DNA from 4 places in the Kluyvera sp. 1366 genome. Region 3 is predicted to be linked to each of the others. Evidence: predicted binding sites of a transcription regulator. Region 3 holds the regulator's gene; each other region holds the start of a gene.
The links. The regulator PurR, encoded in region 3, represses purine synthesis genes. The targets are predictions, from matches to a motif close to CANGCAAACGTTTGCNTG.
Positions count from the first base shown of each region.

Region 1: a site for PurR is predicted at 4,999-5,016, ahead of purE (5-(carboxyamino)imidazole ribonucleotide mutase). Genes of this name have one in related genera too.
Region 2: a site for PurR is predicted at 5,596-5,613, ahead of ACVLVH_RS14065 (nucleoside-specific channel-forming protein Tsx). Genes of this name have one in related genera too.
Region 4: a site for PurR is predicted at 2,496-2,513, ahead of tusA (sulfurtransferase TusA). Genes of this name have one in related genera too.

Region 1 is NZ_JBTRDW010000004.1:278,295-285,922, forward strand. Features, by position in the region: gene folD (bifunctional methylenetetrahydrofolate dehydrogenase/methenyltetrahydrofolate cyclohydrolase FolD) at 1-777, shown strand, start outside; gene ybcJ (ribosome-associated protein YbcJ) at 777-989, shown strand; gene ACVLVH_RS10670 (AAA family ATPase) at 1,015-2,121, opposite strand; gene cysS (cysteine--tRNA ligase) at 2,155-3,540, opposite strand; gene ppiB (peptidylprolyl isomerase B) at 3,759-4,253, shown strand; gene ACVLVH_RS10685 (UDP-2,3-diacylglucosamine diphosphatase) at 4,253-4,969, shown strand; gene purE (5-(carboxyamino)imidazole ribonucleotide mutase) at 5,101-5,610, shown strand; gene purK (5-(carboxyamino)imidazole ribonucleotide synthase) at 5,607-6,671, shown strand; partial or broken gene ACVLVH_RS10700 (methyltransferase domain-containing protein) at 6,789-6,983, opposite strand; gene ybbP (putative ABC transporter permease subunit YbbP) at 7,093-7,628, opposite strand, start outside.
Region 2 is NZ_JBTRDW010000005.1:481,425-489,052, forward strand. Features, by position in the region: gene ACVLVH_RS14035 (glucose/quinate/shikimate family membrane-bound PQQ-dependent dehydrogenase) at 1-498, shown strand, start outside; gene ACVLVH_RS14040 (MFS transporter) at 579-1,790, opposite strand; gene ACVLVH_RS14045 (LysR family transcriptional regulator) at 1,903-2,793, opposite strand; gene ACVLVH_RS14050 (helix-turn-helix domain-containing protein) at 2,916-3,284, opposite strand; gene ACVLVH_RS14055 (response regulator) at 3,450-4,109, shown strand; gene ACVLVH_RS14060 (sensor histidine kinase) at 4,106-5,464, shown strand; gene ACVLVH_RS14065 (nucleoside-specific channel-forming protein Tsx) at 5,853-6,719, shown strand; gene yjdN (VOC family metalloprotein YjdN) at 6,844-7,275, opposite strand; gene ACVLVH_RS14075 (LysR family transcriptional regulator) at 7,354-7,628, opposite strand, start outside.
Region 3 is NZ_JBTRDW010000006.1:40,031-47,658, reverse strand. Features, by position in the region: gene punC (purine nucleoside transporter PunC) at 1-504, opposite strand, end outside; gene punR (DNA-binding transcriptional activator PunR) at 615-1,526, shown strand; gene purR (HTH-type transcriptional repressor PurR) at 1,523-2,548, opposite strand; gene cydH (cytochrome bd-I oxidase subunit CydH) at 2,823-2,912, shown strand; gene ACVLVH_RS14340 (C40 family peptidase) at 2,969-3,760, opposite strand; gene ACVLVH_RS14335 (Grx4 family monothiol glutaredoxin) at 4,125-4,460, shown strand; gene rnt (ribonuclease T) at 4,496-5,164, opposite strand; gene gloA (lactoylglutathione lyase) at 5,272-5,679, opposite strand; gene ACVLVH_RS14320 (alkene reductase) at 5,781-6,878, opposite strand; gene ACVLVH_RS14315 (TetR/AcrR family transcriptional regulator) at 6,928-7,524, opposite strand; gene eptA (phosphoethanolamine transferase EptA) at 7,564-7,628, opposite strand, start outside.
Region 4 is NZ_JBTRDW010000011.1:29,433-37,060, reverse strand. Features, by position in the region: gene ACVLVH_RS21200 (zinc/cadmium/mercury/lead-transporting ATPase) at 1-2,193, shown strand, start outside; gene tusA (sulfurtransferase TusA) at 2,190-2,435, opposite strand; gene ACVLVH_RS21190 (7-cyano-7-deazaguanine/7-aminomethyl-7-deazaguanine transporter) at 2,628-3,293, shown strand; gene ACVLVH_RS21185 (DcrB family lipoprotein) at 3,410-3,967, shown strand; gene glgP (glycogen phosphorylase) at 4,151-6,598, opposite strand; gene glgA (glycogen synthase GlgA) at 6,620-7,628, opposite strand, start outside.

The DNA.
Region 1 (7,628 bases), on a different contig from region 3:
AAACGTGCGCCCGGTTTGGCAGTTGTGCTGGTGGGTGAAAACCCAGCTTCGCAGATCTATGTAGCCAGCAAACGTCGTGCTTGTGATGAAGTGGGCTTCATCTCCCGCTCCTACGATCTGCCCGCCACCACCAGCGAAGCCGAGCTGCTGGAGCTGATTGATACGCTCAACAACGACAACGACATCGACGGCATTCTGGTGCAGCTGCCGCTGCCAGCCGGCATCGATAACGTCAAAGTGCTGGAGCGCATCGTGCCGGACAAAGATGTGGATGGCTTCCATCCGTACAACGTCGGTCGTCTGTGCCAGCGCGCGCCGAAGCTGCGCCCGTGTACGCCGCGCGGCATCGTCACCTTGCTGGAGCGCTACAATATCGATACTTACGGCCTGAACGCCGTAGTGGTTGGCGCATCGAATATCGTTGGCCGTCCGATGAGCATGGAGCTGCTGCTCGCCGGTTGTACCACCACCGTCACGCACCGTTTCACCAAAGATCTGCGTCATCACGTTGAGCACGCCGATCTGCTGGTGGTGGCGGTCGGCAAGCCGGGCTTTATTCCGGGCGACTGGATCAAGCCGGGCGCGGTGGTGATTGATGTGGGTATCAACCGTCTCGACAGCGGTAAAGTGGTGGGTGATGTGGAGTTCGAAGCGGCTGCTGAGCGCGCCTCGTACATCACGCCCGTTCCAGGCGGCGTCGGTCCAATGACGGTCGCGACACTGATCCAAAACACGCTAACGGCGTGTGAAGAATTTCACGACATTGAGGAGGCATAATGGCCAGTTTTTCTCTCGGTAAACATGCCCACGTTGATTTGTGCGACCTGCTGAAACTCGAAGGTTGGGTGCAAAGCGGTGCGCAGGCGAAAGCGGTGATTGCGGAAGGCGAAGTGCGCGTTGATGGCGCAGTCGAAACGCGTAAGCGCTGCAAGATTGTTGAAGGCCAAAAGGTCGAGTTTGCGGGCTTTAAGATTACGGTTGTTGCCTGACCTTTAGGCGTCCCAATCGGGACGCCTAAATCCGCTCTTCCCCCACCACCCGAGTTTCCCCTTCAATTTGCTCCAGCGCGATATGATTCACCGCCGTATGCTGCGCAATCAGCGTCGCCAGTTTCGGTGAATGGCTGGTGATCCACAGTTGGCTAAACTGGCTGGCTTCGGCGATCAGTCGCGCTAATGCAGGCAACAAATCTTCATGCAAACTGTTTTCCGGTTCATTCAGCGCCATAAACGCCGGCGGACGCGGGCTGAGCAGCGCCACCACTAAGCAGAGAAAGCGCAGCGTGCCATCCGAGAACTCGGCGCTCTCCAGCGGACGCAAAATCCCCCGGCGTGACATCAGCATCTGAAAACGCCCGTTCTGCACATCAACGTGAAATTCCGTGTCCGGGAAGGCTTCGGCCATCACCTCAAGCAGTAATTCGGAATGACCGCGTTCAACAATCGTGGCCCAGGCTGCGGCCAAATTGCTGCCATCGTGGCTCAGTACCGGCGCGCGCACGCCAATCTGCGGCGCACGAATTGGCGAACCGGGCCACACCGCAAACTCATGATAGAAACGCCACTGGCGTAACCTTTCACGTACCTGCGAAAGCTCGGGATAAAGATGCGGCTCGCCAAGCTGCCCAAACAGCGACTCTTCCGGATGCAGCACCGCAGGATATGCAACGCGTTCGCCATCAACGTTGTGCAGGAAAGCGGTTTGATTTTGCCGCTGCAGGATGCAGGAGGAAGGACGCCGACGCTGGCCGCTCATCCATATACGCTCCTCTTTCACCAGCGGATCGAGGTTAAACATGCTGGTGGCTAACGGCTCAGGAAAACCGATATCAAGCTGATAATCCATATCATCCATCACCACCGCGAGCGCCAGACGTTTAGGATCGTGGCGACGATCGCCGCGCCGCAATCCGCCCGCCCACATCGCTTTCTGGATGCCGCCCTCTTCCGCCAGCGCCAGCGCTAAACGTCCGCTCGCCGCTTCGTGCAGCAATCGCACCGCTTTATACAGGTTGGATTTACCGCAGCCGTTCGGGCCGCTCACCACGTTGAGCTGTTGTAGCGGTAGCGTCAGGTCGCGCACAGAGCGGAAGCCGTGAATATGAATCTGTTCAATCGCCATCAATAAAAAAGGGCGATTTCTCGCCCTCTCCGGTTATTTGCGTCGCCAGCTGGAACCTTGCGGCCCATCCTCAACGATCACGCCCAACTCATTGAGCTTATCGCGCGCCACATCCGCCTGCGCCCAATCTTTGGCTGCACGCGCGTCGGAACGGGCTTTCACCCAATGCTCGATTTCCGCCACTTCATCGTCATTCACCTGCGCACCGCTTTGCAGGAACTGCTCGGGATCCTGCTGCAGAATGCCGAGCACGTTAGCGATCTGGCGCAGTTTCGCTGCCAGCGCATCAGCGGAGGCTTTGTCTTCAGTCTTCAAACGATTCACTTCACGCGCCATATCGAACAGCACCGAATAGGCTTCCGGCGTGTTGAAGTCGTCATCCATCGCGGTACGGAAACGCGCTTCGAACTCTTCGCCACCCGCCGCCGTGGCGCTGGCATCGGTATGACGCAGCGCGGTGTACAAGCGCTCGAGCGCCGCACGCGCCTGATTGAGGTTATCTTCGCCGTAGTTGAGCTGGCTGCGATAGTGGCCCGACATCAGGAAGTAACGCACGGTTTCGGCATCGTAGTGCTGCAACACATCGCGCACGGTGAAGAAGTTATCCAGCGATTTCGACATCTTCTCGCGATCAACCATCACCATGCCGGAGTGCATCCAGTAATTTACATACGGGCCATCGTGCGCACAGGTGGATTGCGCCACTTCGTTTTCATGGTGCGGGAACATCAGGTCCGAACCGCCGCCGTGAATGTCGAAATGGGTGCCGAGCTGTTTGCAGTTCATCGCCGAGCACTCGATGTGCCAGCCTGGACGGCCGTTGCCCCACGGCGAGTTCCACGCCGGTTCGTCGGCTTTGGACATCTTCCACAGCACGAAGTCCATCGGATTGCGCTTCACATCCGCCACTTCGACGCGCGCGCCGGCCTGCAGCTGCTCCAGATCCTGACGCGACAGCACGCCGTAATCCTTGTCGCTCATCACGTCGAACATCACGTCGCCGTTGTCCGCCACGTACGCATGCTTACGTTCAATCAGCCTGCCGACCAGCTCGATAATCTCGTCGATATGGCGGGTGGCGCGCGGTTCCAGATCCGGCGGCAGAATGCCGAGCGCGGCGAAATCGTTGTGCATCTCGGCGATCATGCGATTAGTCAGCGTTTCAATGCTTTCCCCGTTTTGATTGGCACGCTTGATGATTTTGTCATCGATATCGGTGATGTTACGCACATACTTCAGCTGATAGCCCACGTAACGCAGATAACGCGCCACCACGTCGAATGCCACAAATGTACGCCCATGGCCGATATGACAGAGGTCGTAAACCGTGATACCACACACGTACATACCGATTTCACCGGCGTGGATAGGTTTAAATTCCTCTTTCTGTCGACTCAGGGTGTTATAGATCTTCAACATTGAATGGTTCCGTTAGTGACGTTTGCGGGATACGCCCTTGCAGCGTAGCCGGTTATTGTGCCGTATTTTTCTGACTTGTGCATCGCTCGGTTGCCAACTGCCGTCCGGTTACTGACGCGTTATTGGAAATTGTGATATAAGAAGCGTCTACAAAAATGCCCCGCCGGCTTACAGGCGTGGCAGTTGATACTGACGACAACCTTGACAGGAAGAAAATAATGGTCACTTTCCAGACGAACCATGGCGATATCGTAATCAAAACTTTCGATGACAAAGCGCCGGCTACCGTGAAGAACTTCCTGGAATACTGCGCGGAAGGTTTTTACGATAACACTATCTTCCATCGCGTAATCAACGGTTTCATGATTCAGGGCGGCGGTTTTGAGCCTGGCATGAAGCAGAAAGATACCAAAGCAGACATCCGCAACGAAGCGAACAACGGCCTGAAAAACACCAAAGGCACCCTGGCGATGGCGCGTACTCAGGCGCCACACTCTGCAACAGCCCAGTTCTTTATCAACGTGGCAGACAACGACTTCCTGAACTTCCGTGACGAAAGCCTGCAAGGCTGGGGTTACTGCGTGTTCGCTGAAGTGGTTGAAGGCATGGACGTGGTTGAGAAAATCAAAGCGGTGAAAACTGGCCGCAGCGGCATGCATCAGGACGTTCCGGTTGAAGATGTTGTCATCCAGAAAGTGACTGTTAGCGAGTAATGTCGCGCACGCTGTTTATCGCAGATCTGCATCTGTGTCATGAAGAACCGGCAATTACTGCCGGTTTTCTGCATTTTTTGCAGGGTGAAGCGCGCACGTGCGATGCGCTTTATATCCTCGGCGATCTGTTTGAAGCCTGGATCGGCGACGACGATCCTAATCCGCTGCATCAGCAAATCGCTGCGGTGCTCAAGGCGCTGCCGGTGCCGAAGTTCTTTATTCACGGCAATCGCGACTTCCTGCTCGGCCAGCGTTTTGCGCGTGCCAGCGGCATGACGCTGCTGCCGGAAGAGAAGGTGCTCGATCGCTACGGACATCGTGTGTTGATCATGCACGGCGATACCTTGTGCACCGACGATGAAGGCTATCAGCGCTTCCGCGCCAAAGTGCATCAGCGCTGGTTGCAGCGTCTGTTCCTCACGTTGCCACTGCGTCTGCGCATGCGTATTGCTGCGCGCATGCGCAATGGCAGCAAGCAGGCGAATCAGCATAAATCGGTCAGCATCATGGACGTCAATCAGTCCGCGGTGGAAGCCGCGATGACGCGTCAACAGGTGGCGATTCTGATTCACGGCCACACGCATCGTCCCGCCATTCACGCCTTCCCGCTGCACGGCAAAAACGCCGAGCGCGCGGTGCTGGGTGCCTGGCATGAGAACGGATCGATGATTCAGCTTGATGCCAGCGGCGTCAGCCTGATCGAATTCCCCTTCTGAAATCCGGGCATCAATGCCCGTTTTCCGCCTACGCAACCGTTTTCCTTGCTGCCATCTCATGCTATTCTCTGTGCCCTTCTTCGCCTGCCCGCCCGGCCAGGTTCGTTTGCATATTCACAGGAGTTGACCGCATGTCATCCAACGCCGCCCCGGCCCGTATCGCCATTGTCATGGGTTCCAAAAGTGACTGGGCTACCATGCAGTTCGCCGAGGAAATTCTTAACAGCCTGGATGTTCCCTTCCACGTTGAAGTGGTCTCAGCTCACCGTACGCCCGACAAACTGTTCAGCTTCGCGGAAACCGCCGCCGACAACGGTTTTCAGGTGATCATCGCCGGTGCCGGCGGTGCTGCCCATTTGCCGGGCATGCTGGCCGCGAAAACGCTGGTGCCGGTGCTGGGCGTGCCCGTGCAAAGCGCGGCGCTGAGCGGCGTCGATAGCCTCTACTCCATCGTGCAGATGCCGCGCGGCATTCCGGTGGGTACGCTGGCAATTGGTAAAGCCGGTGCTGCCAACGCCGCCCTGCTGGCGGCACAGATTCTGGCGATCCACGACAGCGCGCTGTCAACGCGCATCGCCCACTGGCGTCAAACGCAAACTGATGAAGTGCTGAACAACCCGGATCCGCGGGAGGACGCATGAAGCCGGTTTGCGTATTAGGAAATGGTCAGTTAGGCCGCATGCTGCGCCAGGCCGGAGAACCGCTGGGCATCGCGGTCTATCCGGTGGGCTTAGATGCAGAACCTTCTGCGCTGCCGATCGCCGAAAGCGTGATCACCGCTGAGATCGAGCGCTGGCCGGAAACCGCGTTAACGCGCGAACTGGCGAGCCATCCGGCCTTTGTGAATCGCGATATTTTCCCGCGTCTGGCCGATCGCCTGACGCAAAAACAGCTGCTGGATCAGCTGAACCTCGCTACCGCGCCGTGGCAGCTGCTGGCCGATAAAGCCGAGTGGCCAAATGTGTTCAACTCGCTTGGCGAACTGGCGATTGTAAAGCGTCGTACCGGCGGCTATGACGGCCGTGGCCAATGGCGTTTGCGCGCCAATGAAACCGATGCGCTGCCGGATGAGTGCTACGGCGAATGCATCGTTGAGCAGGGCATTAATTTCAGCGGCGAAGTGTCGCTGGTCGGCGCGCGTGGACACGATGGCAGCACGGTATTTTATCCGCTGACGCACAACCTGCATCAGGACGGCATTCTGCGTACCAGCGTGGCGTTCCCGCAGGCCGATGCCGCACAGCAACAGCAGGCGGAAGCGATGCTCAGCGCCATCATGCATGAGCTGAACTACGTCGGCGTGATGGCGATGGAGTGTTTCATTACGCCAGAAGGTTTGCTGATCAACGAGTTAGCACCGCGCGTGCACAATAGCGGCCACTGGACGCAGAATGGCGCGTCAATCAGCCAGTTCGAACTGCATCTGCGCGCGGTTTTGGGCCTGGCGCTGCCAAAGCCGGTGGTGTTTGCGCCGTCGGTGATGGTGAATCTGATTGGTACTGAGATGAATCTGGCGTGGCTGCAGCAGCCGCTGGTGCATCTGCATTGGTATGACAAAGAGGTGCGTGAAGGCCGCAAGGTTGGGCATCTTAATCTCACCGATAGCGATCACGCGCGTCTGGCGTCAGCCTTGAATGCGCTGGTGCCGCTGCTGCCGGAAGCGTATGCAAGCGGGATTGCGTGGGCGGTTGAGAAGCTGTAGTTCAGCTGTTTTTCCCCTCACCCTAGCCCTCTCCCACTGGGAGAGGGAACCGATCGAGCTAACATCTCCCTCTGGGAGAGGGCCGGGCTGAGGGCATCAGCCCGCCCAGAACTCCCTTTATCCCACCATCTTCATCGCCACATGGCTCCAGCGATTCAGATGCGTAATCTGGAACCCATGCGCACTGAACAATGCATTCAGCGACGCTTCCGAATGAATCGTGATATGCCCATTACGCGGCGCGATATACCAGTCGTTCATTCCCAAATGGCTCACTTCATCCGTGGTGCCGGTACTAAAGAAAAACACCCCGCCATCTTTTTGCCGTGATAGCGTTTATTTAGCCTTAAATAAGTCTGGTCTGCTTTCAGGAGTCGACTCACACAGACCAGAACTTAAATTTAAGACAAAACCGTTTTGCTTATCCGGCACTGAAGCTTCTGAACAGCGCCTTCTGTTTTAACAGCCGAATCCCCAACCAGGCACCGCACAGCGAGAGCAGCAGCGCGCCGCCGATCGGCAAGGCGATCCACAACGTCCAGTCTGGCTGCCACGGGAAATCGAAGATCTTGCGCTGCAAGCCCCACAGCGCCGCTTCCGCGCCCAGCGCCGCCGCAATCCCCGACACCACGCCAAGTAGCGCAAACTCACACCATAAGGTGCCGCGCAGCAGGCGCTTGCTGGCACCCAACGTGCGATAGACCACCAACTCCTGCCGACGCTGACGCATGCCAACCTGGATCTGCGCCAGTAACAGCAGCACGCCGCACACCGTTACCAGCACCACCATCACTTCCAGCGCCTGGCTCACCTGCGTCAGCACCTGACCAATCTGGCGCATCATGCTGCCGATATCCAGCAGGCTCAGCGTCGGGAATGCGCGATTTAGCTGCGCCAGCAGCGCCGGATTGCTCTCCATGCGGAAGCTGGTCAGCCAGGTTTGTGGCTGTTGATCGA
Region 2 (7,628 bases), on a different contig from region 3:
CCACCGGCTGACGACAAAGGCGGTTCAGGCACCGAAACCGGTATCCAGCCACAGTACGGCGTACCGTACGGCGTGGAGCTGAATCCGTTCCTGTCACCGTTTGGTCTGCCATGTAAACAACCGGCGTGGGGCTATGTCTCCGCAGTTGATCTGAAGACCAACGAAACCGTGTGGAAAAAACGCATTGGTACGGTTCGCGATAGCGCGCCAGTGCCACTGCCGTTCAAAATGGGTATGCCAATGCTGGGCGGCCCAATCACCACCGCCGGTAACGTGTTCTTCATTGGTGCCACCGCAGATAACTACCTGCGTGCGTTCGACACCAATACCGGTGAAATGCTGTGGCAGGCACGTCTGCCAGCAGGCGGCCAGGCAACGCCGATGACCTATGAAGTGGATGGCAAGCAGTACGTTGTTATCGCTGCCGGTGGTCACGGTTCGTTTGGCACCAAGCTGGGCGATTATGTGATTGCTTATGCACTGCCTGATGCGAAGTAAGTTTTCGCGTTGAGATAACAAAGCGGGCTTAGGCCCGCTTTTTTTATATGTAACGGTTGCCATGAATGGCGCCCTACATGTTAGGTTTTACGCAGCACTCGCGCGTTCAGCAATGCGCACAGCGCCATGATCACGCAGGTCGCCAGAAACACCGGACGCATACCAAACGCGCCGCCAATAAAGCCGCCGAACAGCGGACCTGAAACCTGGCCGACATACTGCGCCGAGGTTGAATAACCCAGCATCTTGCCCACCTGCGACTGCGGCACGCTGTGACGAATCAGCGCGGTGACGCACGGCATCAATCCACCCAGCGCCATGCCCATCAGAAAACGCAGCACCACCAATTGCCACGCTTCGCGGATAAACGCCTGCGGGATCAGCAGCAGCGCGCAGGCTATCAGCCCATACACCAGCACGCGACCATGCCCGACGCGATCGGCCAGCCGTCCCAGACGCGGCGCGGAAATAATGCTGCCGAGCGCGGCGGCGGCCATCACCAATCCGGCGGTGACGGTGATGGCGTGATCGCCGTTAACAAACTGGCCGATATACAGCGTGATGATCGGCTCAATCGACATATTGGCGAAAATCAGCAGCATGCCCGACAGCAACATTAGCCGCACCACGGGCAAATTGAGTGACTTCGCATCGTCAGCAATCTTCTGTGGGGTTTTCTTGCCAGAGGAGCGCGGCACCTCTTTCAGCAAAAAGGTGGTTGCGAGGAAGGCGAGGAAAATCACCGCGCCGGTCAGCCAGAAGGTGTGACGAATGCCAATCAGCGGCGGCAATACGCCGCCCAGCAGCGGCCCCACCACGTTGCCGGCCATAATGCCGGATGACAACACGCCGAGCGCCCAGCCGGTTTGTTCTTTCGGCGTTTGCGCCGCCACCAGAATGGTCGATCCCGAGGCGTAGCCGCCGAGCAAACCCGCCAGCAAACGCAGCGCCACCAGCTGCCACGGCGCGGTGGCCATACCAATCAGCGACATGGCAATCGCCATGCCGAGGCTGGCGCGGATCAGCATCAGTTTGCGGCCATAGCGATCGGCCAGTTTGCCCCACAGCGGCGCGGTCAGGGCGGCGCTGAGGAAGGTGGCGCCGTAGGCCGCACCCGACCAGCGCGCAATTGCCGCCGGTTCCTGCACGCCGAGTTGCTGCACGTAGAGCGGCAGAAACGGCAACAGCAGCGTCATCGCCACAATGGTGCTGAACGAACCCAGCACGCAGATACACAAATTTCGCTTCCAGTGTTGCTGTTCGGGCGCTAACGCGAGTGGAGGTTGCTGCATGGTGATATCCCTGTTTTTTGCTTTTTTAGCAGGCTAACAGTGACGCTGCGCAGAAAACAGAGTAGCGCGGATAATTGCCAGGCGGCGCAGCATTGTTGCCAGATAACAACAATTACGCTGTACCAAGGGTGTTGATTAACGCATCGCACAGCAAGGTGACCGGCGAAGAGGGTTGCGGCTGCTCTTTCAGCAACAGATAGCTGTGCAGGCGATCCATTTGCCAATCTGATAGCACCTGCTGGATTTCGCCGCGCGCTAAGGCATCTTGCGTCATATAAGCGGGCAGATAAGCGATGCCGGTGCCCGCCAGTGCGGCATTAAGCAGCGCCATGCTGTTGTTGGCGCGGAAACGGCTGTGCACATCCAGCGCCAGGCGCTGTTTATCACGGCGAAACGGCAGCGCGGCGGTGTGCGCGGGGCCGTGAAACAGCAGCAAGTCGTGGCGCATCAGGCGGTCGGGATGATCGATGGGCGCATGCGCCGCCAGATAATCTGGCGTGGCGTACAAGCCCCAATCAATGCTGGCGAGTTCACGATAATTGGCCGCGTCGGGCGCACGCGCGCGGATCACAATCGCCACGTCGGCGCTGGGTTGCGGGTCATCGCTGGTGGTGAGGTCGAGATCGACGTTGATGTGAATATGGCGGCGAATAAAGTCATTCAGCGTCGGCACCACGCACTGACAGCCGTAGGTGATCGGCGCCTGCAAGCGCACGTTGCCTGCGGGAAGTTGATGTACCTGCTGCACAAAGGCGTCGGCGCGATGCATCTCTTCCAGCATGCGCACGCAGAACGGATAGTAGGCCTGGCCGAGCTCCGTCAGCACCACTTTGCGCGTAGTGCGCTGCAACAGCTTGATGCCGAGGCGCACTTCCAGCCGCGCCACTTCACGGCTGACGTGCGATTTGGAGACGCCTAAGGTGCGTGCGGCTTCGCTAAAGCTTTGCCGTTCCACGACGCGTGCAAACAGCATCATGGCGGAGAGATTGTCGCTGTTATCCATGTTCTCTGGCAGTTAAGAGAGTGAGAACAGCAGCTTAAAAGCAAAAGGCGTCATTAGTCCATCAGCGTACATTTCGTAGCGGCGCGATGAATTGCGCCGCTACGAATGCGCATAGGCATACATCAACTCGCCATCGCCAATGGGAACAATAAACGATCCGGCTCAACGCGACGCTGGCGGCGCAGCTGGCCTGGCGTCACCATGAAGTAGTTTTTGAAGGTGCGAGTATAAGCCTGCTGCGTATCGAAGCCGTAACTCATCGCCACCTGCAAAATCGCCTCATCGCTGTTAATCAGCGTCAGCGCAGATTCGGTTAACCGGCGCTGGCGAATGTACTCGGCCAGTGAAAAGCCGGTGTGCTGACGGAACAGACGTTGCAGATGCCAGCGGGAGTATCCCGAGCGGCGTGCGACTTCATCCAGATGCAGATCGTGCCCTAAGTTATTCTCTATCCAGTCCAGCAAACTACGGATAAATTCGCGCTGATTCATGGGATTCTCCTGCGTTGGCAATATGTCCAGTGCCGCCACAATAGCGCGTTAAATTTATCCCTTAATTAGCAGAAAATTAGCGCAGAATTAGCAAGCGGGAAAACGGGTATAATTCTGGCCTAATTATCTGTCGCTACACTGCGTTCAGTTAAGTTGGAGGGCATCATGCGTGTGCTGCTGGTAGAAGATGACGAAATGATTGGCGCGAATCTGCAGCAAGCGCTGGAAGCGGCAGGTTGGTCGGTGGATTGGGTACGCGACGGCGTGTATGCCAGCAATGCCTGGGCTGAAGGCGGCTATACCTGCGTGTTACTGGATCTGGGCTTACCGCGTGAAGATGGCCTGCAGGTGCTGCGCCGTGCGCGCACGCGCGGCGACATGACGCCGGTGCTGGTGCTCACCGCCCGCGATACCGTGCAGCAACGTATTCAGGGATTGGACAGCGGCGCCGACGACTATTTGCTGAAACCCTTTGATCTGCAAGAAGTGCTGGCGCGTATGCGTGCCATTACCCGCCGTCGCCACGGTGCAGCAGATTCTCTGCTCGGCAGCGGCGATGTGCAGATCGACATCATGACGCGCGAAGTGCTGTACAAAGGCCAGCGCGAACAGCTCACCGCACGCGAATATGCCCTGCTCTACGCCTTGCTGGAGCGGCCGGGCGCCATTCTTTCGCGCGAACAGTTAGAAAACCGCATTTACGGCTGGGGCGAAGAGGTCAGCAGCAACGCGGTGGATGTGCTGATCCACGGTATGCGTCGCAAACTGGATAACGAAGTGATCCGCAACGTACGCGGACTTGGCTGGCGGGTACCGGCAATATGAAACCTTTCACCTTTATGCGCTCGCTGCGTAATAAGCTGCTCGCCACGCTGGTGATTCTGCATCTGGCGATGATTGGCGGCGTCACCTGGTATTTCTATCACTGCTACGGCGACATGATGGGCACCATGAAAGACGACCAGCTCGCCAAGATCGCCGATGCGTGGGCCAGCAGCCAACGTATGCCGGCCCTAATGCCAATGGTGATGCATGAAGAGAAACTGAAAAGCACCTATATCGTTCAGCTGTGGGACGAAAGCAATCATCTGCGCGCCAGCTCCTGGCCGGGCCTGCATGCGCCATTGCAGCTGAAAAAAGGCTGGACCGATTTGAAAGTCGGAGACTGTGGCGACGACTGCGAATGGCGTGTTTACACGCGGCCCGGCGAGCTGGGCAGTGAAATTGGCAACATTCAGGTGCTACACAATATCGGCTACATGAAAAGTATCATGGTCAAGCGAGCGCTCTCCGCCATCATTCCGCTGGTGCTGATGATGCCGCTCTCACTGATTGTGATATGGCTGGTGGTGCGCGCTATTACGCGCGATTTGCGCGTGGCGTCGCGCCATATCGCGGCGCAGGAAACCCTGCACCCGCATAGCGTTTCACCTGATGGTTTACCGGATGAAGTGCTGCCGCTGGTGGCAGCTTACAACGCCTTGCTGGATAGACTGCGCGCGGCATGGTCATCGCAGCGCCAGTTCCTTGAAGATGCGGCGCATGAGCTGCGCACGCCGGTCACCGCCGTGACCTTGCAGCTGGAGAATCTGCGGCAACATATTCAACCCGGTGAAGCCAGCCGCCAGTTTGACCAGCTGGAAGCGGGCGTGACGCGCACGCGCCATCTGGTGACGCAGCTGCTGAATATCTCGCGTCAGGAAGATCAATCGGTGGTCGCCACAGTGGAAAGCATCGAACTGGACGACCTGCTGAAAGAGAGCATTGAGCAGCTGATGGTGGTGGCGGATAAGCGCGGCATCGATATCGGCTTCAACGGCACCACACACTATCGCCTGCACGCCAGCCGCTCCGATCTGCGCAGCCTGTTCGATAACCTGATTGGCAATGCGATGCTGCATACGCCGGAAGGCAGTTTGGTCGATGTGCTGCTGCATCGCGTCGGCAATCACACCGTGGTGGATATCGTCGATAACGGTCCCGGCATGGCGGAATCCTTTATCGAGCGCGCCTTTGACCGCTTCACCCGTTCGCCGGATGTGCAGGCGCAAGGCAGCGGACTGGGCTTGTCGATTGTGCGCAGCGTAGCGCAGAAACATCAGATGCAGGTTGCGCTATCGAACCGCCACGATCCGCAGGGCCAGATTGCCGGCCTGCAGGTACGCGTGACATTGCCATAAACTTCACCGTGCCGTAGCGGCGCAATGTATTGCGCAAAGTTGCTATGGGCACGGTGCGACATCAAAACAACGCGATAAATCGCGCCGCTACATCCTTTCCCTACATCAATAACTTTCCCTGCTGAACGCGACACGTAAACGGTTGCGGGGTTCCGTTCGCTACACGGGGTTAATGTGATAGCGATCACATTTCCAGTGAATCAAACTGCAACACTTTTTGACAAACGTGACCAAAATCTATTTTCTATGCCTCTGTTACAGGCACATTACGCAAGCTTGAAAATCTGGCGATGCAGACCGGATACGACAACTCACTGCCCATCCCCTGGGATCAATTTCACCCGATCGCGGCGACGGCCCGGCGATCAAAAGCATGTGGTTAACAATAATGAAATATAAAGCGTTGATAGCAGGGGCCTTATTGGCCAGCAGCTGGACTGGTGCGGCACAAGCAGCAGACAGCGATCCGCAGTACGTTTCTGACTGGTGGCATCAGAGCGTGAACGTGGTGGGCAGTTACCACACCCGTTTTGGACCCCAGTTCAACAACGACGTGTACCTGGAATATGAAGCCTTTGCCAAAAAGGATTGGTTCGATTTCTATGGCTACCTCGATCTGACCAACTTCTTCGGCGTGGGCAACAGCAACGCTAACGGCGTGTTCGACCACGGTTCGCCGATGTTCATGGAAATTGAGCCACGTTTCTCCATCGATAAGCTGACCGGCACCGATCTCTCTTTTGGTCCGTTTAAAGAATGGTACTTCGCCAACAACTACATCTATGACATGGGTCGCAACAGCGATAACCGTCAGAACACCTGGTACATGGGTCTTGGCACCGACATCGATACGCACAGCGATATCGGCCTGTCGCTGAACGTTTACGCTAAATACCAGTGGGAAAACTACGGTGCGGCGAACGAAAACAGCTGGGATGGTTATCGCTTTAAGGTGAAATACTTTGTGCCGATTACCGATCTGTGGGGCGGCAAGCTGAGCTATATCGGCTTCACCAACTTCGACTGGGGTTCAGATCTGCGTGATAAGTCCGATCGTTCACGCACCAGCAACTCGATTGCGTCCAGCCACATTCTGTCGCTGAACTACGATCACTGGCATGTTTCTACCGTGGCGCGTTATTTCCACAACGGCGGCCAGTGGGCTGACGGCCAGGAGCTGAACTTCGGTAACGGTCCATTTGAAGTGAAATCAACCGGTTGGGGTTACTATTTGGTGGTGGGTTACAACTTCTAAGTTGTTGGTTTCCCTCACCCTAACCCTCTCCCACAAGTGGGAGAGGGAACAGATCGTGCCCCTACCAACTCCCTCTCCCGCTTGCGGGAGAGGGCTGGGGTGAGGGCCAGCGCGCACCATCCACTCAAATCTGCGGCTTATACGCATTTACCATCCACGGCACGCCGAACTTATCGGTCAACATGCCAAAGCCATTGGCCCAAAACGTCGGTGCCCAGCTTTTCGTCACCTCACCGCCCGCTGACAACGCATCAAACCAACGCTTGCCCTGCGCCTCATCCGGCGTGGATAAACTCACAGCAAAACCGCCATACGCCGCCTGCGGTGCGCCGTCACTCATCATCAATTCACCCTGCCCGATACGCAGATGGGCATGCATGATCTGCTCCGGCGAAAAGCTCACGCCCGAGATGCAGCCTTCATCCTCCACCGGCGTTTCATCCGGCATATCGCCATAGGTCATCTTGAACAGCAGCTCGCCGTCGGTGGCGTCGAGGTAGAAGGCAATCGCCTCTTCGCAGCGACCGCTGTAAAACACATACGGGGTAACTTGCATGGTCTGTTCTCCATAAAGGGAATGTCCACTGCAAGTGTAGTGCGCAATAGTTATACAGTTGCGAGCCGGGCCGCACTCTTACCTTTGCTGACAGTAGCGCCGGAACAGCTGCGCCATGTAGGCACTCATCGGCGTCAATGCGGTGTCTTTGCGCTGGATAAGATAAAAAGTGGCTTTCGGTAAAGGTTCGTCGAGAACGAGGGAAATCAGCTGGCCGCCGTGCGTCGGGTCTTCAATCACGTCGCGCGAAATAATGCTGACGAAATCGCTCTGCGCCACCAGGCTGGTGCAGGCCATAAAGGTCTCGCAGGTGACGACGATTTTCGGCGCCATGCCGCGCTCACCAAACAGAT
Region 3 (7,628 bases):
CAGCGTCAGCGTGATAAAGATGCTGCGCCAGTGGAAGTGGCCGATCAGCCAGGCGCCGAGCAGCGGTGCCAGCGCCGGCGACAGCGCAACCAGCGGCATAATCGTTGCAAACACTTTATTGGCTTTCGCTTTTGGATAGTGATCCACCACCAGCGCCTGCCAGCTTACGGCAGCCGCACACACGCCAATCGCCTGCATAAAACGCAGCGCCAGCATCAGGCGGACATCGGTCACCCACAGCATTCCCAGACAACCGAGGGCGAAGATGGCAAGGCCCGCCAGCAAAATCGGCTTACGTCCATAACGATCTGATAGCGGTCCCCAAAATACCTGGGCACAGGCAAAACCGCCGAGAAACAGACTCAGGCTGGCGCTGATGGTGCCGGGTGCGCTAGCAAAATCACGCTGCATATCGCCAAAGGCGGGCAAATACATATCCGTGGCAAGAAAGCCGAGCATGCTGAGCACGGCGAGATAAGGCATAAATGCTTTAGATGACAACATGTTGATTCTCTTTTGGGCAGGGTGAACGCCGGGGAGTGTAAAAGGATGCGGCGCGCTTTGTGAAACGCTAATATTTGCATGGTGCTGTTAAAATTTTTGAAGGCAAATTTATGTGGTCAGAATATGCGCTTGAAGTGGTGGATGCAGTAGCGCGCACCGGCAGTTTTAGCGCGGCAGCGCAGGAACTGCATCGCGTGCCCTCTGCCGTCAGTTATACTGTGCGCCAGCTGGAAACCTGGCTGGCGGTGCCGCTGTTTGAGCGCCAGCATCGGGAAGTGGTGATGACAGCGGCGGGCGAGCATTTTGTGCGGGAAGGCCGATCTGTTATCAAAAAAATGCTGGCCACTCGCCGACAGTGTCAGCAACTGGCAAATGGCTGGCGCGGCGAGTTGAGCATCGCGGTTGACTGCATTGTAAAACCGCAGCGCACGCGACAGTTAGTGAAGGACTTCTATCGCCATTTTCCCGATATGGAGCTGATTATCAGCTACGAAGTGTTCAACGGCGTGTGGGATGCGTTGGCTGATGGTCGGGTGGATGTGGCGATTGGCGCAACCCAGGCCATTCCGGTGGGCGGACGTTTTGCCTTTCAGGATATGGGCGCGCTGAACTGGCGTTGTGTGGTGAGCCCTGATCATCCGCTGGTTAACAGCAAGGAGCTGGATGATGAAACCTTGCGGGCGTGGCCATCGCTGGTGCTGGAAGATACCTCGCGTGCGTTACCGCGCCGTATGACATGGACGCTGGATAATCAGCGGCGGTTGGTGGTGCCAGAGTGGGAAACCGGGATGGATTGTTTGCTGGCAGGATTGTGCGTCGGCATGGTGCCTGGCCATTTGGCGCGTCCACTGCTGGACAGCCAAAAACTGGTCGAGCTGGCGCTACCGCAGGCGTTTCCGGACAGTCCGTGCTGCGTTAGCTGGTCAGAACAGCGCGCGTCACCGGCGCTGGCGTGGTTACTGGCTTATCTCGGGGATGCGGAAACGCTGAACCACGAATGGCTCAGCGAAGTGTCGGCTTAGCGGCGGTAGTCGCGGAACGGACCGTACGCCACCGAACGACGTTCAATCAGCGTTGGCTGGACTTCGATAGTTTGCGGATCTTCGCGCTTGCTGGTGATGCGATCCAGCAGCATTTCCAGCGCTTTTTCGCCCAGTTCAGCTTTCGGCTGGTGCACGGTGGTGAGCGCTGGTGTGAAATAGCGCGCGTTGCGCACGTTATCGTAGCCAATCACCGAGATATCCTGCGGTACGCGCAAACCCATCTCATCAGCAGCGCAAATCGCGCCCATCGCCATGATATCGCCACCGCAGAACACCGCGGTTGGACGCTGTTTCTGATTTAAGATCTGTTGCATCGCCTGATAGCCCGATTCAGGCTCAAAGTCGCCCTGAACCACCCACTCCGGACGCACTGTAATGCCCGCTTCGTTCATTGCCTGCAGGAAGCCAGCATGACGTCCACCGCCGGTGTTGCGCTCCATTTGGCCAGGAATGGCACCGATATCGCGATGGCCACGTTCAATCAGATAACGCCCGGCAAGATAGCCGCCCTGAAATGCATTGTCCTGCACGGTATCGGTGAAATCACCGCGTGACGCGCCCCAATCCATCACCACCATGGGGATATTGCGGTTCTCTTCCAGCATCTGCAGCAAATCGTCTGGATATTCCGAACACATCACCAGCAAGCCGTCGACGCGCTTTTGCGCCATCATCGACAGGTAAGCGCGCTGCTTTTGCAGATCGTTGTGAGCATTGCCGAGAATCAGCGTATAGCCGCGTTCGAAGCAGCGGTTCTCCACCGCTTCGATAATTTCAGCGAAGTAGGGCGCTTCGCTGGAGGTCGCCAGCAGACCCAAGGTTTTGGTGTGATTGACTTTAAGACTACGCGCCACGGCACTTGGCGAGTAATGTAATTCTTTGATCGCTTCCCATACGGCGTTACGCGTCTCTTCCGCAACGAAACGCGTTTTGTTGATGACATGCGAAACCGTGGTGGTTGAGACACCCGCGCGTTTTGCGACATCTTTAATTGTTGCCATGAAAATGGTGCTCCTGGGCTTATCGCAACTTACTGATAAGTATATTGTTAAACGTTTGCGTCTGCTAATGCTTTTACAGCCCAAAAAAGCGGGCAAAACGGTATGTTCTAGCAGGCGAAATCACTTCATCACGCTGTAAATACAGCCTGCGCAAAATCTGTTGCGCAACGAAAGGCGGCGATTCTAGCAAGCTGGCGCGGATAACACGAGATTTTTGCCTATTGCTATGCGAAAATCGTCTTAACCCTAATAATTGTGTGACTAAGGAGTTGTGATGAATACCGACCTGAAGCTGGCGCTAATGACCACTGTTGGCGCACTGTTGATGATTATCGCCTTCAGCTTTACCGCGATCATGCATTAACAAAAAAGCCGGAGCTGACAACAGCATCCGGCTTTTTTATGTCTGTTGCGCAACAGCTAGCGAATGGTTTTTGGCGTCATCATACGACGCGCGCCCACATAGTGTTTCTGCCAGTAATCCTCACCCAATGCGCTAATCTGAATATCTTTGCCGGTACGCGGCGACTGAATGAATTTGCCATTGCCAAGATAAACGCCCACATGGTCGGCGGTACCGCGATTGTTGATGCGGAAGAACACCAGATCGCCTTTCTCCAGCATTTCACGCTTAATCGGTGCCGCATCACGCAGGTGATACATCTCATTGGCGGTGCGTGGCAGTTTGAATTTCACCAGATCTTTATAGGCGTACCACACCAGGCCGCTGCAATCGAAACCGGTGTGTGGCGAAGCGCCGCCCCACTGATAAGGTTTGCCGAGTTGACCCATTAATTTGGTCATCGCCGTTTCACGCGCTTTTTGATAACGCTGACGGTGCGCTTTACTCATTTTGATGCCGGTCAGCGCTAAGGCTTCATCATTGACGGCGATCTCTGGCGTTTTCTTCGCTAAACGTTGATGACCGTATTTCTTAGCAGAAAGTTTTAACGGGGATTTTTTGCTGGTGGTTTTGTGCAGCGCGGTTTCTGTTTTGCTCTGTTTTTTGAGTTTGAATTTTTGAACAGCAGTCAGGCGCGATTTTTTGGTGGTGGTCTTCACCGGACGTCGTTTGCGGCGCTCGTCTTCACGTGCGCTCTTTTTCTCTGCTTTAAGCGAACTGGCGTTAACGGGCGCATGCGGAGATGCAGCGGCCACATTAAAGAACAGTTGGGCTAAAGCCAGTATGAAAAGCGTAATTAGTAGACGCATAATCCGGTTACAGGTTAAGCAGGCTGAATCAAAGCAGACTGCGGAAAAGTGAGAGAAATCTGATCAAGTGACCAGCGCCGAGGCAATTCTAATCCACTTTTTTTACAAAAGGTAAGGCCTTTTTCTATTAATATGTTACCAGATTGATTCTGTAGCAAAAATGAGCGATTTCAGCTGGTTAACACAGCGAAATTATTGCTAATTATTAATTTATTAATGCCAATTAATGATATGAAAATGTTATTTGTCATGCGTTAACTTAACAAACATGGCGATTAGCCAGTGCAAACGCAAAATCCCGTTTTCAGTCCGGGAGCGAAATCGCTACAATAAACAAACACGAAGTAGAAGATTAAGGAAGGCAATAATGAGTACTGTTGAAAAAATTCAGCGTCAGATCGCAGAAAACCCGATTCTGCTGTACATGAAAGGTTCGCCAAAGCTGCCAAGCTGTGGTTTTTCGGCGCAAGCCGTGCAGGCGCTTTCTGCGTGTGGCGAGCGTTTCGCTTACGTGGATATTCTGCAGAACCCGGATATTCGCGCTGAAATGCCGAAATACGCTAACTGGCCAACCTTCCCGCAGCTGTGGGTCGACGGTGAACTGGTCGGCGGCTGCGACATCATCGTTGAGATGTTCCAGCGCGGTGAACTTCAGCCACTGCTGAAAGAGACCGCTGAGAAGTATAAAGAAGCGGAATAATGCAGAAGGCCGACACATGTCGGCCTTTTCTTTAGTTACTCGGCAGACGCCTCGTCTGCGGATTCTTCACTGAAAGCCAGCGGCCAGCCGCCCAGGCGTTTCCAGCGGTTTACCAACTCACAGAACAGCGTCGCGGTTTGCTCGGTGTCATACAGCGCCGAATGCGCCTGCGTGCTATCAAACTCCATTCCCGCCGCTTTACAGGCTTTCGCCAACACGGTTTGCCCCAGCACTAAACCGCTCAGTGCCGCGGTATCAAAAGTGGCAAACGGGTGGAACGGATTGCGCTTCAGGCTGGCGCGCTCGGCGGCCGCCATCACGAAGTTGAGATCGAAAGTGGCATTGTGCGCCACGATAATGGCGCGATTGCAGCCGCTATCTTTGGTGCCTTTGCGCACCATTTTAAAAATCGCGTGCAGGGCTTCATATTCACTTACCGCACCGCGCAGCGGATTGGTGGGGTCGATGCCGGTAAACGCCAGCGCCGCAGGATTCAGAATGGCGCCTTCAAACGGTTCCACATGGAAGTGCAGCGTTTCATCGCGGTGCAACCAGCCGTCTTCATCCATTTTCAGCGTGGTGGCTGCAATTTCCAGCAGTGCATCGGTTTGTGCATTGAAACCCGCGGTTTCAACGTCGATCACAACAGGATAAAAACCGCGGAAGCGTTGGTGGAGAGCGTTTAAAGCGTTCGATTCAGACATCAGGATCTCATGGCAATAAATAGGGCAGCGCGCATTATGGCAAAAATCGCAGGAGGGTGCAGCAGGAGAGGGAAGTCAGCCTGCAAATAGCAGGCTGACGGGCAACCTTAGTTGCCTAAGCCGTGACCGGCATGTTTGTTTTCAATCAGCTCGATTTTGTAGCCGTCTGGATCTTCAACAAACGCAATGATAGTCGAACCGCCTTTTACCGGGCCCGCTTCACGCGTTACGTTGCCGCCCGCGCTGCGAATGCGTTCGCAGGTGTCAGCGACATTGTCCACGCCCAGCGCGATATGGCCGTAAGCGTTGCCGAGATCGTATTTATCCACGCCCCAGTTGTAAGTCAGCTCAATCACCGCGCCCTCGCTCTCTTCGGTGTAGCCAACGAATGCCAGGGTGTACTTATACTCGGTGTTTTCGCTTTGACGCAGTACGCGCATGCCGAGCACGCGGGTGTAGAAATCGATTGAACGTTGTAAATCGCCAACGCGTAACATGGTGTGAAGTAAACGCATAACATCCTCTTTTTTTAAAACGTCATCAGTGCATGACAAGCAACTTAGTATACACACTGATGAAATAACGCTGCCGCCTATCCGCCGCGGCAGCCATTTTCTTACAGGGTTGGATAATCGGTATAACCTTCCGCGCCGCCACCGTAAAAACTCTCAGGACGCTGCGGATTGAGTGGCGCATCCTGCTGCAGACGGGCAACCAGATCCGGATTGGCGATAAAGTCGCGACCAAAGGCCACGGCGTCAATCAGGCCACGCGCAATCAGATCGTCGGCTTTCTCAACGGTGTAAGCACCGGCACCGATGATTACGCCAGGGAACAGGGCGCGTACTTTTTCACGGAATGCATCGCTGTAAGGCTGTCCGCCCGCCCAGTCTGGCTCAGAAAGGTGCAGATAGGCGATGCTGCGTTTGCCCAGCTCGGCGATATACCACAGCGCCGCTTTTTCTTCTTCCGGGCCATTGTCCAGATTCTGGAAAGCACCGATTGGCGAAACGCGGATACCAATACGATCGGCAGACCAGTTGGCGATCGCTGCATCCACCACTTCCAGCGCGAAACGGCCACGCTTTTCAATCGAACCGCCGTACTCATCGGTACGCTGGTTTGAACCTGGTGCGAGGAACTGGTGCATCAGATAGCCGTGCGCGGAGTGCAGCTCCAGCAGGTCGAAATCGGCTTCGCGCGCATTGGCGGCGGCCTGACCAAAATCTTTTACGATTTGCTGAATTTCAGCCACTGACAACTCGCGTGGCACTGAGGTGTCTTCACGATAAACAGAACCATCCGCGGCGCGCAGGGACGTGCGCGTACCTGCCGCTAGGGGGGATGGGGCGACCGGCGCTTTGCCTTCGGGCTGCACGCTGTTATGAGATATGCGGCCGGTGTGCCACAGTTGTACAGCGCTGTGACCGTTGGCGGCATGAATGCCTTCGTTAATCACTTTCCACGCGGCAATTTGCTGCTGTGTGTGCAGACCCGGCGCACCGGCATAGCCTTTCGCCTGGAAAGAGATCTGGGTGGCTTCGGTGATGATCAAACCGGCACTGGCGCGCTGTTGATAATATTCTGCCATCAGCGGCGTAGGGATATCGCCCGGCTCAATGCTGCGCAGACGCGTCAACGGGGCCATGAAAATGCGGTTCGGTACGGTAATCGCGCCCACTTTAAGTGGGGAGAACAGCTGCTTACTCGCCATATTGATTGCTCCAGGAAGACCGGTCGTCTAGTAAATGGGGTTTTAAAAATCAGTGACTTATCAGCCACTGTTCGATGGTGTCGAGTGCCAGGCTAATCGGGCCCGGCTCTCGGGAAATCTTGCTCTGCAAACTGGCTCCGAGCCACAGCAAGTAGCAGCGCTGCGCCAGCTGCTGCGGCGTTTGCCCAAACGGCAGCGGCTGCTCAGCCGCCACCTCATTCAAACAGCGCGTGTAGGCAGCGATAATGGCGTTGGCACCCTGTTGCAGTGCATCGCGCATCGGCTCAGAGAGATCGCACACTTCGGCTGACAACTTTACGCCAAGACAGCCAACAATATGACCTTGCTCGATAAACAGCCGTTCGCCATAGCGGAAATGCGCTAACAGGCGCTGGGTCGGCGTTAAATCGGGCAGACTCAACTGCTGATCAATCTGCTGCTGGAAATGGCTGAAGTAGCGCTCAATCAGCTCCACACCAAAGGCCTCTTTTGAACCGAAATAGTGGTAGAACGAGCCTTTCGTGACTTCTGCCAGCGCCAGCATCTCGATCAAACCCATGCCGGTAAAGCCGCGCTGTAAACAAACCTGCTCGCCAATAGCGAGCAGATGTTCACGGGTATCGTTGCGTTGCAGAGTCTTATTCATGGGGCGCAGGTTATTAGACCAGTCAGTCTAACGCAACCCTCAGGCGGCAGTTTGGCACGATCTGATCATGTCCAGCTGCGGCTGATACTGCTGCGTCTGGATAT
Region 4 (7,628 bases), on a different contig from region 3:
GCAACATTGAACATCTCCGCAGCGCAGCCCATCACGCCAGACAGCGATTGCGGCTGCTGTGACAGCGACAGCGGATCGCCAGGCGGCGAAAGCGACGCCGAAAGCGACAGGCCCGCCCTCTCTTCACATCAATTCCGCTGGCAGATTGCGGGCATGGATTGCCCTAGCTGCGCGCGTAAAATCGAAACTGCCGTGCAACGTGTACCGCAGGTTCAGCAAGCACGCGTGATTTTTGCCAGTGAAAAACTGGTGGTCGATGCCGACCAGGATATCCGCGCCACCATTGAACAGGTGGTGAAAAATGCCGGCTTCGCGCTGAGCGCCAGTGATTCCCCATCGCCTCCACAACCCGAAAGCCGCTGGCAGGAAAACGCCGGTTTGCTGCTGCTTGGCGTACTGATGCTCGCCAGTTGGCTGCTGAGCCAGCTTTCGCCGGTTTGGGGCGATCGCCTGTTTATTGCCACCACGTTGATAGGTTTAGCGCCGATCGCGCGCAGCGCCTGGAAGCTCCTGCGCAGTGGTTCGCCGTTCAGCATTGAGATGCTGATGACCATTGCCGCCGCCGGTGCGCTGGTGATTGGCGCGCACGCCGAAGCCGCGATGGTGCTGCTGCTGTTTCAACTGGGTGAACGCCTCGAAGCGTACGCCGCCACACGCGCACGCCTTGGCGTCACCGCGCTGATGGCGCTGCGTCCCGCTATCGCCACGCGCATTAACGGCACACAGCGGGAAAACGTCCGCTTAGAAGCGCTGCAGCCCGGCGATGTGATTGAAGTGGCGGCCGGCGGACGTTTACCCGCCGATGGCGAACTGCTGCACGCCAGCGCCAGCTTTGATGAAAGCGCGTTGACCGGCGAATCGCTGCCGGTAGCGCGTGAGCCAGGCGAGCAGATCATGGCCGGTGCCACCAGCCTTGATCGTCTGGTGACGCTGAAAGTCATTTCCCAGCCGGGCCAAAGTGCCATCGACCGCATCCTGCAACTGATTGAGGAAGCCGAAACCCATCGTGCGCCGGTTGAGCGCTTTATCGATCGCTTTAGCCGCATCTATACGCCCGCCATTATGCTGCTGGCGCTGCTGGTGATGGTGCTGCCGCCGCTACTGGGCTTTGGCGCGTGGTTGCCGTGGATTTATAAAGGGCTGACGCTGTTGCTGATTGGTTGCCCCTGTGCGCTGGTGATCTCCACGCCCGCTGCCATCACTTCCGGCCTGGCTGCTGCCGCGCGTCAGGGCGCGCTGATCAAAGGCGGCGCGGCGCTGGAGCGGCTCAGTCGCGTAAATATGATGGCGTTCGATAAAACCGGCACGCTGACCGCCGGTAAACCGCAGATCAGCCACATCCAGCCATTTGGCGTGATGGCGGAAAACAACTTGCTCACCATCGCCGCCGCCGTTGAACAGGGTTCCACCCATCCGCTGGCGCGGGCGATTGTCAGCGAGGCCGAGCGGCGCGCGCTCAGGCTTCCGCAAGCTGCACAGCAGCAAACGCTGGCCGGCAGTGGTATTCGTGCTGCGATAGATGGCGTGACCTATCAACTGCTGACGCCGCGCGAAGTCAGCCATCTTGATAATGCACAACAGCAGCAGATTGCTCAGCTGGAAGCGCAAGGCCAAACTGTGGTGCTGCTGTTGCAGGAGCAGCAGGTTCTTGGCGCGTTAGCCTTGCAGGATCAGTTGCGCACTGAAGCCCTCAGCGCGCTGTCTGAACTGAAGAAGCTTGGTGTTAACAGCATGATGCTGACCGGCGACAATCCACGCGCGGCTGCGGCCATTGCCGCTAAGCTCAACATCGATTATCGGGCAGGTTTACTGCCCGCCGATAAAGTTGCGGCGGTGAGGACGTTAGGCACACAGCACGCATTGGCGATGGTCGGCGATGGCATTAACGATGCGCCCGCCATGAAAGCCGCCACCATCGGCATTGCGATGGGCAGCGGCACCGATGTGGCGCTGGAAGCCGCAGATGTGGCATTAACGCAAAATCAGCTGGCGATTCTGCCGCGCACCATTGTGCTGGCACGGCGCACGCGTGCCATCATTCGTCAGAACGTGGCGCTGGCGTTGGGATTAAAGGCGATTTTTCTGGTCACCACGCTGCTCGGCTTCACCGGTTTGTGGCTGGCGGTCTTAGCGGATTCCGGTGCCACCGCACTGGTGACAGCCAACGCGCTGCGCTTGCTGCGTCAGCGTTAGGCGCCTTTTTTAATCAGAAACTGGTACGGTAGGCTTTCGGTCTGCTGTGCCAGCAACTCATGCTCCATAAAGCGGCAGAAACCGGGGATATCGCGCGTGGTGGCGGGATCGTCAGCAATGATCAGCAAGGTTTCACCGGCCTGCATGCTGCGCACGGTTTTACGCACCATCATTACCGGCTCCGGGCAGCGCAGGCCAAGGGCATCAAGCTGATGGTCAGGCGCAGAAAAGGGATCGCTCATGATTCTCTGTCAGTTGTTAGGGATGGGCGCTCATTCTAGCGCGCGAATAAGCCAACGCAAGGCGATAACGATTGCGTTAAAATTAACCATTGCATAAATTGCGCAACGCGTTAAGATGCCGCCGATTTTTATTTACCACCGTGCCAATGCACGAATCTGGGTTCCCTCACCCCATCACTAAAAAGGCTTACAATGATTAACTTCTCTGCACGTCAGCGCATGCATGCGCTGTTTTGGCTATCGCTATTCCATCTGCTGGTGATCACCTCCAGTAACTATCTGGTCCAGCTGCCGGTTTCCATCTTCGGTTTTCACACCACATGGGGCGCGTTTAGCTTTCCGTTTATTTTCCTCGCCACCGATCTGACCGTGCGCATCTTTGGCGCGCCGCTGGCACGTCGCATTATTCTGGCGGTGATGATTCCCGCGCTAGTGATCTCCTACATTGTTTCGTGTGTGTTCTATCAGGGCGAATGGCAAGGTTGGGCGTCACTGGAAGAGGTGAATCTGTTTGTTGCCCGTATCGCCTGCGCCAGCTTTATGGCTTATGCGCTGGGACAAATCCTCGATGTGCACGTTTTTAACCGTTTGCGCCGTTTATCGCAGTGGTGGATTGCGCCAGCGGCAGCGATGTTCCTCGGTAATATCAGCGATACGCTGGCCTTCTTCTTCATCGCCTTCTACAAGAGCCCAGATCCGTTTATGGCCACGCATTGGGTCGAAATCGCGCTGGTGGATTACAGCTTCAAAGTGCTGATCTGCATGATCTTCTTCCTACCCGCTTACGGCGTGCTGCTAAATGCCATGCTGAAGCGCTTAGCCGAACGTTCCGCGCAGCAGCAGATCAATTTCGGCTAATTGCACATACACTAAATGCCGCATTACGCTAAGATTTCCTGACACTCCGGCGGTTGCTTTTGCTAACTAAATCCGCTTGTATAACGGCTGACTGGAATCATGTAAAAGGGAAAAGAATGCGTAACGTAGTGAAATATGTGGGTATTGGCCTGTTGGTTATCGGCCTGGCGGCATGTGACCAGAAGAAAGATGATGCGGCAGCGAACAGCAACGGTGCGAGCGCCAGCCAGTCGGCCCAGACGGTTAACCTGATGGACGGCAAACTGAGTTTCTCTCTACCGGCGGGCATGTCTGACAAGAGCGGCAAGCTCGGCTCTGAATCCACCAACATGCACGTCTATGCCGACGAAACCGGTCAGCGCGCGATTATCGTGATTGCCGGCGATCCCACCAACGAAGCGCTTGATGCGCTGGCACAGCGTCTGGAACAGCAGCAGCGCGGTCGCGACCCACAGCTGCAGGTGGTGTCTAACAAAGCGGTGACGCTGAAAGACCAGCCGGCACAGCAGCTGGATACGGTGATTTCTGCCAACAATCAGACCTCATGGTCTTCGGTGATTCTGGCGAAAGTGGATGGCAAACTGCTGACGCTGCAAATTACCTTGCCAGCAGATAATCAGCAGCAAGCACAGAGCGATGCAGATGGGATCGTCAAAAGCATCACGTTGAAATAATACCCTTCATCCTTCGAACGGCAGGTGCGTTGGCTGCATTCGTTCACCCCGGTCACTTACTAAAGTAAGCTCCCGGGGATTCGCTCATTTGCCGCCTTCCTGCCGTCCAAATGATTTTGGGTATCGATTTGGGTGTTCACGAAGGGTCGCCATTCATGGCGACTTGGTTCTGCAATCCTCGCCTTACAATCTCACTGGCGAAATGTGCCAGATCTCATCCGCATATTCCTGAATGGTGCGGTCCGACGAGAAATAACCCATATTGGCGATATTCAGCGCCGCGCTGCGCTGCCACTTATCCGGCTGGCGATACAGCTTGTCCACCTTGTCCTGCGTGTCCACATAGCTGCGGTAATCCGCCAGCAGCTGATAGTGATCGCCGAAGTTCACCAGCGCATCAAACAGATTGCGATAGCGCCCTGGCTCCTGCGGGCTGAACACCCCGCTGGCGATTTGCGTCAGCGCCTGATGCAGCTCAGGATCATCCTCATAATACTTACGCGGGTTGTAACCGTCGGTGCGCAGCTTCTCAACCTGCGGCGTAGTGTTGCCGAAGATAAAGATATTCTCCTTGCCGACATGCTCCAGCATCTCAACGTTGGCACCATCCAGCGTACCAATGGTTAACGCGCCGTTCAGCGCAAACTTCATGTTACTGGTGCCAGAGGCTTCGGTACCGGCAGTGGAGATCTGCTCGGAGAGATCCGCCGCCGGAATGATGATCTGCGCCAGGCTCACGCCATAGTTTGGAATGAACACCACCTTCAGCTTGTTCTTCACCTGCGGATCGTTGTTGATCACATTGGCGACATCGTTGATCAAGTGAATGATGTGTTTCGCCACGTAATAGGCCGACGCCGCTTTGCCGGCGAAGAGATTAACGCGCGGCACCCATTCTGCGCTGGGATCGGCCTTGATGCGGTTGTAGCGCGTGATAACGTGCAGCACGTTCAGCAGCTGACGTTTGTATTCGTGGATGCGCTTAATCTGCACATCAAACAGCGCATGCGGATCGAGCACGATATCCATGTTCTTCGCCACCCAATCCGCCAGGCGTTTTTTGTTGGCAAACTTGGCGTCGGCGATCTGCTGGATAAAGGCCGGATAATCGATCTGCGTGGTCAATTCGTTGAGCTGGCCAAGATCGGTGCGCCAGTTGCGGCCAATCGCCTCGTCCAGCACCTCGGAGAGCGCCGGATTCGCCAGCGCCAGCCAGCGACGTGGCGTCACGCCGTTGGTTTTATTGCAGAAACGGCCCGGGAACAGACGCGCGAAGTCAGCGAACAGTGATTGCACCATCAAGTTGGAGTGCAACTCTGACACGCCGTTAACTTTGTGGCTCACCACCACCGCCAGCCACGCCATGCGAATGCGGCGGCCGTCGTTCTCATCGATGATCGAGATGCGCGCTAACAGCTCCCAATCATCCGGGTAATATTCCTGAATGGTTTTCAGGAAGTAGTCGTTAATTTCAAAAATAATGCTGAGATGACGCGGCAGGATCTTGCCAATCATATCCACCGGCCAGGTTTCCAGCGCTTCCGTCATCAGCGTGTGGTTGGTGTAGGAGAACACCTGACAGGTCACTTCAAAGGCATCGTCCCAGCTGAATTTCTGCTCGTCGATCAGTATGCGCATCAGTTCCGGGATCGCCAGCACCGGATGCGTATCGTTGAGGTGGATGGCAATTTTGTCCGGCAAATTGTCCCAGGTTTCATGCATCTGCCAGTGACGATTGAGAATATCCTGCACCGTCGAGGAGACGAGGAAATACTCCTGACGCAGACGCAGCTCGCGCCCCGAATAGGTGGAGTCATCGGGATAGAGCACGCGCGACACGTTTTCCGAGTGGTTTTTATCTTCTACCGCGGCGAAGTAATCACCCTGGTTGAACTTACCGAGGTTGATTTCGTTACTGGCCTGCGCGCCCCACAAGCGCAGCGTGTTGGTGGCATCGGTATCAAAACCGGGAATGATTTGATCGTAAGCCATCGCCACGATCTCCTCGGTTTCCACCCAGCGCACCCGCGCGCCTTCATGTTGCAGACGGCCGCCGAAGCGCACTTTGTAGCGCGTGTTAAAGCGCTGGAATTCCCACGGATTGCCGTACTCCAGCCAGTAATCCGGCGATTCGCGCTGCTGGCCGTCAACGATATTCTGCTTAAACATGCCGTAGTCATAACGAATGCCGTAGCCGCGCCCCGGTAAACCGAGCGTGGCGAGCGAATCCAGGAAGCAGGCCGCCAAACGCCCTAAACCGCCATTACCGAGGCCGGGATCGTTCTCCTCTTCCATCAGTTCGCTGAGGTCGAGGCCCATCTCTTCCAGCGCCTGATTGAGATCCTCATAAATGCCCATCGCCAGCAACGCGTTGCCGAGCGTGCGCCCCATCAGGAACTCCATCGACAGGTAATAAACCTGCCGCACATCCTGCGAGAGCTGCGCGCGGCTGGAGCGCAGCCAGCGTTCCACCATGCGATCACGCACCGCCAGCAGCGCGGCGTTGAGCCACTCATGCTTATTCGCGATCGATGGATCTTTACCAATAGTAAACATCAGCTTATAGGCGATTGAGTGCTTCAGTGCATCAACCGTCAGCGTGGGTGAGGCATAGGTGAAAGGTGCATTCATATCAAGTATCCCAATCTCTCATTACAGCAAACGTTGATAAAGATCGCGGTAGGCTTGTGCTGCCACCTGCCAACTAAAATCCATCCCCATCGCCTGCCGCTGAACGTAACGCCAGAGTGCAGGACGAGACCACAGAACAAATGCGCGCCGAATCGCCCGCAGCAGCGACCAGGCATTACTGTCTTCAAAAGTGAAACCGCTGGCGACGCCATCCGCCAGATTCTCAAGCGAGCTGTCTTGCACCGTATCCGCCAGTCCGCCAGTGCGACGCACCAGCGGCAGCGTACCGTATTTCAAACCATACAGCTGGGTTAAGCCGCACGGCTCAAAACGGCTCGGCACCATAATCACATCCGCGCCGCCGACAATGCGGTGCGAGAAGGCTTCGTGATAACCAATCTGCACGCCAACGCGGCCCGGATGCTCCGCCGCCGCCGCAAGGAAACCTTGCTGCAGCTCCGCATCGCCCTGGCCGAGCAGCACCAACTGTCCGCCCTGCGCCAGTAAGCCCGGTAGCGCTTCCAGCACCAGATCCAGCCCTTTCTGTTTGGTCAGGCGGCTGATGACGCAGAACACCGGTGCTTTGTCATCCACCTTCAGGCCCATGGCAATTTGCAGCTGGCGCTTGTTCTCCGCTTTGCTCTCCAGCGTTTCGCTGTCGTAGCGCGCGGTGAGCAGCAGGTCGTGCGCCGGGTCCCAGATGCCGGGATCGACGCCGTTCAAAATCCCGCTCAGGCGCCCTTCACGCAGTCGCTGTTCGAGCAGTGATTCCATGCCGTAACCAAATTCCGGTCGGGTAATCTCCAGCGCGTAAGTCGGGCTGACCGCCGTAATGTGATCGGCAAAGAACAGCCCCGCCTTGAGGTAGGAAATTTGCCCGAAGAACTCCAGTCCATGCATGTCGAAGAACGCGCGCGGGATCTGGATCTCATCCAAATGACGCGCCGAAAACAGCCCTTGATACGCCAGATTATGCACGGTGAACACCGTTTTCGCCGGACGCCCGCGCGCCGCAATATAGGCGCAGGTT